3 regions of the Aromatoleum bremense genome follow, and region 2 is predicted to be linked to each of the others. Evidence: predicted binding sites of a transcription regulator. Region 2 holds the regulator's gene; each other region holds the start of a gene.
What was found. Region 2 encodes FliA, which starts transcription of late flagellar genes. Its sites were predicted from a motif close to CTAAAGTTNNNNNNNNNNNNGCCGNTA; they were not measured.
Positions count from the first base shown of each region.

Region 1 (2,263 bases), 2.1 Mb from region 2:
GGTGTCGACCATGAGGTCGACAGGACCCAGCCCGCCAATATTGCCCTGCACGTAGAAAGTCGTCGCGCTGTTCGCGCGCATGGCCACAGTGGTATCGAATTGCCCGGCCCAGGCAAGGGACGAGGTGCCCGCCCAAAACGTGAGTAGCAGGCACATGAACTTCTGCATCGGATCGTCCTCGTCAAATCGGCGTCGCGTGGTGAGCGTCCAGCGGATCGGACGCAGGACGAAAGGCAATAATGAAAGCAACAGATTGAAAGAAAGTCAAACACTCAGTGTGTAACAGTGGCTCAAAGCGGGGGAGCCCACCAGCACCTGCCCGCGCCGCACTGTCGCAGCAACGGGGTGACAGGGGGACGAGCGGAATGGCTGAGGGCGAGCGAAGCCGGTGCGGCGGGGAAGGCGAGGGATCTGGCGGAGTTCAGGCGCTGCCGAGATGGCGCCCGCTGCTGCGGGGGCGTGTCATGCCCGCGGCATTGTAGAGCTGGGGTTGGCCGGCCGCCGTGAGCAGCACGGTGAGCGCTGACTGGTTGTGCTGCATCCGTTCGACGATCAGCTTGCCGTTGCTCTCGTTGCGGTGTTGTGCGTTGCGCGCGAGTTCGCGAATCTCGTCCCAGCAGGCCAGGGTGTCGGGCAGCGGCCGGCATAGTTCGCGAATCGACGCCTCGTCGTTCGGGCGCCGCAAGCGGCCGAGCAGCAAGGCGCGGTCGTTGTGCACGCGTTGCAACTGCTGGTGGCGCTGCGATTTCTCCTGTGTCAGAGCGAGCAGCGCGTCGGCCTCGCCGGCGATCAGGAGCGTTTCCTCGCGTTCGAGCAGCGCGAGAAAGGCACGCAGCAGGGCTGCCTCGGTGTCGATCAGCGTCGCCAGGCGCTGCAGTTCCGGTTGCGGAGTCACGATTCGCGCCGAGTGTCGAGTATCTGGCGCACGGAGTCGATCAGGCCTTCGGCGATGCGGTCGGCGTCCACCTTGAAGCGCCCTTCGCTGATTGCCTGGCGGATTTCGTTTACGCGGCCACGGTCGACGACCGGAGTCGAAGCCATTGCCGCTTCGGCCTTGTTCAAGCTCGATGACAGCGACGACAGCTGCACCTTCTCGTCGTCGCCGACGGGTTTAGACGCCACGGGCTGCGACCGTGGCCGGCTCTCCGCGGCAGGTACGGAGCCGGCTGGCTTCGGGGTACCTTCGATCTTCACGGCGCAACTCCCATTGAATATTCTCTAACCGTGTCAACGGTCCGCACAGCGAAAACTTTAACCCCGTGGCGCTGGGCGACCGGGGCCGATCGGGAACCCGGGCGATCGAAAGCAAGGGCTGTTCCGCTTGCTCATCGGCCCTGCACTCAAAATTGCACTTCGACGACCCCGCCGGCGCGCGCGAGGCCTGAAACGACCTGGTCATTGCCGATCCGTACCCGTACGGGTTCGCCTTCGGCTGCGGCATTGAGGGCGCGTCCTTCGTTCGATACGCTGAAGCCGTTGCCGCTGCCGACGACTTTTACCGCCTGGCCCTGCCGCACCGCGGGTGGGAGGCGCAGCATTCCGGCGCGCAACGTGCTGCCGGCGGCGACGGCGTAACGGGCGGGGTGCCCGACCGCCTGCGTCGGGTCGGTCAGCGTGCCGGGCGGTTCCGCCGCGAGATCGCCGTGCCGCCGTTCGATATCGGCCGGGCCGAGGGTCTGGCCGGCGCGAAGCGCGCGGGCGGTGGCGAGATACTCGGCCATCACCGCGACCCGCGCCGGCACATAGGCGGTCCAAGGGGCCGGTGAGTCGCAGCGCACACCGACGTTGATCTGTCCCCACGCCCGTATGCCGGCCGGCAGGAAGGCTTCGAGCGCTGCGCATGCCGGGAGACTGTTCCGCGCATCGAACGCGCTGACGGAGATTTCAACTTTTCCCGGCAGGCCGGCAGTCTGCTGCTCGAGAAATGCCGTCACTGTCCGCTCGACGGGTTCGGGAGGCTGCTGCGCGCCTGCCGGCAGGGGCAGCATTGCGGTCGTGACGGCCGCCATAGCGGCGGCAGGAAATCGGCAAAGGAGGGATCGATTTTTCAGCATGGGGCGATTGCACCACGCCTGCGTGCGCCCGGCAACCGCCGCCGCATTCCCGCTTCGCCCCCTTCGCGGGCGGCAAGTTTTTCCGCCGGCCGGCAGGCACGACGCCGAAGCCGGCAGCGAAAGCGGCGAAATTGACCGGTAATTTCCAGTCTTATCGGAGCAAGCCCATTGTGATGTGACGACTAAGATCGCTGGCATGGAAGGTGCGA
Region 1 is NZ_CP059467.1:933,554-935,816, reverse strand. It holds gene pbN1_RS04400 (retropepsin-like aspartic protease family protein) at 1-168, opposite strand, end outside; gene pbN1_RS04395 (flagella synthesis protein FlgN) at 422-895, opposite strand; gene flgM (flagellar biosynthesis anti-sigma factor FlgM) at 892-1,194, opposite strand; gene flgA (flagellar basal body P-ring formation chaperone FlgA) at 1,341-1,934, opposite strand.
Region 1: a site for FliA is predicted at 1,229-1,255, ahead of flgM (flagellar biosynthesis anti-sigma factor FlgM). Genes of this name have one in related genera too.

Region 2 (2,263 bases):
TCTTCGCCGCGCCACGCCGGCTCGTCGTCGCCGAAGCAAGCCACAGCGGCGCGACCGAGGCATACCGCACGATCAAGCATCTCGCCGCCGCCGGAGCCGGGGCGCTGCATGTGGCCGTCTCGCGCGCGCGTCATCGCGACGACGCGAGCGCGTTTTTTGCGAGTCTGAACGCCCTGGTGCGGCGCCACGTCGGCGTGCCGCTGGCGTGGCTCGGCGAGGTCGAGCGCGACGACATCGCCGCGGGCTTGACGGCCGACGCGCAGCGCGCGTGCGCGTCCGAGGGCGAGGCCGCGTTCCTGCGCCGCCTCGCGCTGTCCGCACGCCGGCCGGGCGCGACGGCGCAGGCGGACCGGCGACCATGATCGGACTGACTTATCCGCGCGGCAAGGCGCAACCCGCCGCCGGACCATGGCAGTCCGACGAAAAGCAGGAAACTCCGGCGCCGCGGTCGGGAGCCCGGAAAATACAGGCGAAATGGATGTACGACCCCGAAGGAAATCTCGACAAGAGCCAGCTGGTGGAGACTTATGCCCCGCTGGTCAAGCGCCTCGCTTACCACCTGATGGCGAAGCTGCCGGCGAGCGTGCACATCGATGACGTCATCCAGAACGGCATGATCGGGTTGCTCGACGCGATCAACCGCTACGAGGATGGCCTCGGCGCGCAGTTCGAGACCTACGCGGTGCAGCGTGTGCGCGGAGCGATGCTCGACGGGCTGCGCGACAACGACTGGCTGCCGCGCAGCATCCGCCGCGACATGCGGCGCATCGAAGGCGCGATCCACAGCCTCGAGCAGCGCCACGGCCGCCAGCCGACCGAAGTCGAGCTCGCCGAGTCGCTCGAAATGCCGCTCGCCGAATACCAGCGCATGCTGCAGGACGCGCGCGGCTACCAGCTGGTGCACTTCGAGGATTTCGCCGGCGACGAAGGCGAGGACTACTTCGAGCGCCACCTCGGCGAGCACGCATCGAATCCGCTCGACCTGCTCGAAGCGTCGGACATGCGCAGCGCGCTGGTGCAGGCGATCGAGAACCTGCCCGAACGCGAAAAGCTGATGATGGCGCTGTATTACGACGAGGAGCTCAACCTGCGCGAGATCGGCGAAGTGTTCGGCGTGTCCGAGTCGCGCGTGTGCCAGTTGCACAGCCAGGCTGTCGCGCGGCTGCGGGCGCGCATCCTCGGTGCTGGCGAGGCCGGCGGCGCGCGCCGCGGCCGACCGCGAAAGACCCCTCCGGCCGCGGCCTGAACGGGCTTCCACCGACTCTCCGGCATGGACAAGACCAGTCTCATCGGCATCACGCTCGGAATCGCCGCGATCCTGTCGGGACAGGTGCTCGAGGGCGGCCATATTTCCTCGCTGGTGCAGCCGACCGCGTTCCTGATCGTCGTCGGCGGCACGCTCGGCGCGGTGATGCTGCAGAGCCCGCTGCCGGTATTCCGCAATGGCATGCGGATGGCGAAATGGGTGTTCGTGCCGCCGTCCTCGAACCACACCGACCTCATCGCGCAGACCACCGACTGGAGCCACATCGCGCGCAAGGAAGGCCTGCTCGCGCTCGAAGAGCGCCTCGACACGCTGCCCGATCCGTTCGTGCGCAAGGGGCTGCAACTGCTCATCGATGGCGTCGAGCCACAGCACCTGCGCGACGTGCTCGAAGTCGAAATCGATGCGTGGAGCGCGCAGATGCGGCTCGGCGCGAAGATCTGGGAATCGGCCGGGGGCTACGCGCCGACGATCGGCATTCTCGGCGCGGTCATGGGCCTGATCCACGTGATGGAAAACCTCTCCGATCCGTCGCGGCTCGGCTCGGGCATCGCGGTCGCGTTCGTCGCGACGATCTACGGCGTCGGCTTCGCGAACCTGATTTTCCTGCCGATCTCGAAGAAGCTGCTGGCGCATGTTGCGAGCGGCGTCTCGCAGCGCGAGATGCTGGTGGACGGACTCGTCGGCATCGCCAGCGGCGACAACCCGCGCATCATCGAGAGCCGCATGCAGGGCTATGTGAGCTGAAGCCGGTGATGGGATTCCTCCTGCCGCGCGCCGCTCGGCCCTAGCCGCAAGCCTCGCCCATGTCGCGTCGCCGCCCCCCTGACGAAGACTACGAGAATCACGAGCGCTGGCTCGTCTCCTACGCGGACTTCATCACGCTGCTGTTCGCATTCTTCGTCGTCATGTATTCGCTGTCATCGGTCAACGAGGGCAAGTATCGGGTCCTGTCCGATTCCCTCGTCAGCGCTTTTCGCAGCGGTGCAATCAGCCCGG
Region 2 is NZ_CP059467.1:3,231,301-3,233,563, forward strand. It holds gene pbN1_RS15145 (MinD/ParA family ATP-binding protein) at 1-362, shown strand, start outside; gene pbN1_RS15150 (RNA polymerase sigma factor FliA) at 479-1,246, shown strand; gene pbN1_RS15155 (flagellar motor protein) at 1,271-2,011, shown strand; gene motD (flagellar motor protein MotD) at 2,071-2,263, shown strand, end outside.

Region 3 (2,263 bases), 2.0 Mb from region 2:
CTCGAGGTCGCCCTGCGCGGTCGAGCCGAGGAGCCACATCAGCAGGAAGAAAGCCATCATCGCGGTGACGAAGTCCGCGTACGCGATCTTCCATGCGCCGCCGTGCGCTGCCGCCGCGACCTTGTTGATGCGCTTGACGACGATAGGTTGTTGCGTATCGTCGCTCACGGCCGGGCGCCTCCACGTCGCGCAGAGGCCGGGCGAGGCGTGAGGCGCGGCAAGCTCGTCATTGCGGCCGTCAACCCTTGCGGTTCTTGATGTCCTGCTCGAGCTCGGCGAAGCCCGGACGCTCCGTCGAATACAGCACCTTGCGCCCGAACTCGATCGCCACCTGCGGCGCATACCCGTTCATGCTCGCCAGCAGCACCACCTTGATGCACTCGAACACTTTCCCGCCCTCTTCGACGCGCTGTTCCAGCTGGCTCGCGATGGGCTGGACGAAACCGTAGGAAATGAGGATGCCGAGGAAGGTACCGACCAGCGCGCCGCCGATCATCTTGCCCAGTACCGCCGGCGGTTGGCCGACCGAACCCATGACGTTCACCACGCCCATCACCGCGACGACGATACCGAACGCGGGGAGCGCATCGCCGACCTTCGCCACGACGTGCGGTGCGGTGTGCGCCTCGTGGTGATGGGTATCGATTTCCTTGTCCATCAAGCTTTCGAGCTCGAACGCGTTGAGGTTTCCGCCGACCATCATGCGCAGATAATCGGTGAGGAACTCGATCGCGTGGTGGTTGGCCATCACGCTCGGATACTTCGTGAAGATCGGGCTGGATGCGGCATTGTCGACATCGTTCTCGATCGACATGAGGCCTTCCTTGCGCACTTTCGCCAGCACCTCGTACAGCAGGCCCAGCAGGTCCATGTACATCGCCTTGTTGTACGGCGAGCCCTTCACGACCCCCGGCAGGGCTGCCAGCGTCGCCTTCAGCGCCTTGCTGCCGTTGCCCGCAACGAAACCGCCGATCATCAGGCCGACGATCGCGAGGTACTCGAGCGGCACCCACAGGGCCATGAGACTGCCATGAATCGAATAGGTCCCGATCGACGCGAGAAGGATGATGACATAGCCAACGATCAGAAACACCGGAAAACCCCTGTCGATTCATGTACGAAGGCGCTCCCGCGCTTCGCAGAAATACTGCCACTGTAACGACTCCGGCACGCCGGACTTGAGCTCCGACAAACGAAAAGGCCGCCGGCAGGCGCGGCGGCCTCGAGCACGGCGATCCGTTGCTCAGTCCGCTTCGGCGAATGCCGCCTTGGCGGCCCGCTTGGTCTTTCCGGCCCGCGAAGGCATATTGCACAGACCGCATACGAAGTGGTGGGTCGGATCATAGGCGTGGGCGACGAAGCGTCCGCCGCAGCTCGTGCAGGGGGCGAACTGGAGCAGGTCGGCGTCGAAGAACCGCACCAGCGTCCAGGCGCGCGTCAGGCTGAGCACCGGGTCCATCGCTTCGGCCTCGACGTGATCGAGATACAGATGGTAGGCCTTGATGATCGCATCCAGCCCCTTGAGGCCGGCCTTGTCCTGGAAGAAACTGAAGAAGGCCATGAACAGCGACGCGTGCATGTTCGGCTGCCACGTCATGAACCAGTCGGTCGAGAACGGCAGCATCCCTTTCGGCGGCGACATGCCGCGCACTTCCTTGTAGATCTTCAGAAGGCGCTCGCGGCTCAGCTTCGTCTCGGCTTCCAGCATCTGCATGCGGGCGCCGAGGCGGACCATTTCCGCTGCGCGCTGGATGTCTTCGGCTTCGCCGATGATGCTCTTGTTTTTCAATTTGCTCTCCTCCGGCCGGGCTATCCGGCCAGTTCCTGCACGGGCTTGCCGGCGGCGATGATCGCGGCGTGCAGGCTGGACGTCGCGGCATCCCGCCCGTTGCCGGCGATCAGGCCTGCCAGCATTGCATCGTCGAAGCGGAAACCCGGCAGCACCATCTGGCTGCTCGCCATTTTCACCAGCCTGGCACTGGACAAGCCCTCGATAAGCTCGGCAACGCCATTGCCGATCCCCAGTCGCAGCATCGCCGTCTCACGGTCGGCGCGCAGCATCTGTTGCGCCAGCATCATGTAAGCGAGGTTGAGTTCCTGGATCTCGGACTGAAAATCTTGGCGTTTCATCGTTTGGTCATTACCGTGAATAGGGTAACCAAAATTAGAGTCAATTGTTAGCAATTGCAAGCGAGATCCACGACGGGAGCGGCAAGATTGCACACTTCACGGGCTATCTGTTGTATCGACGCCACGCCTGTAC
Region 3 is NZ_CP059467.1:822,474-824,736, forward strand. It holds gene motB (flagellar motor protein MotB) at 1-168, opposite strand, end outside; gene motA (flagellar motor stator protein MotA) at 239-1,093, opposite strand; gene flhC (flagellar transcriptional regulator FlhC) at 1,244-1,789, opposite strand; gene flhD (flagellar transcriptional regulator FlhD) at 1,810-2,130, opposite strand.
Region 3: a site for FliA is predicted at 1,157-1,183, ahead of motA (flagellar motor stator protein MotA). Genes of this name have one in related genera too.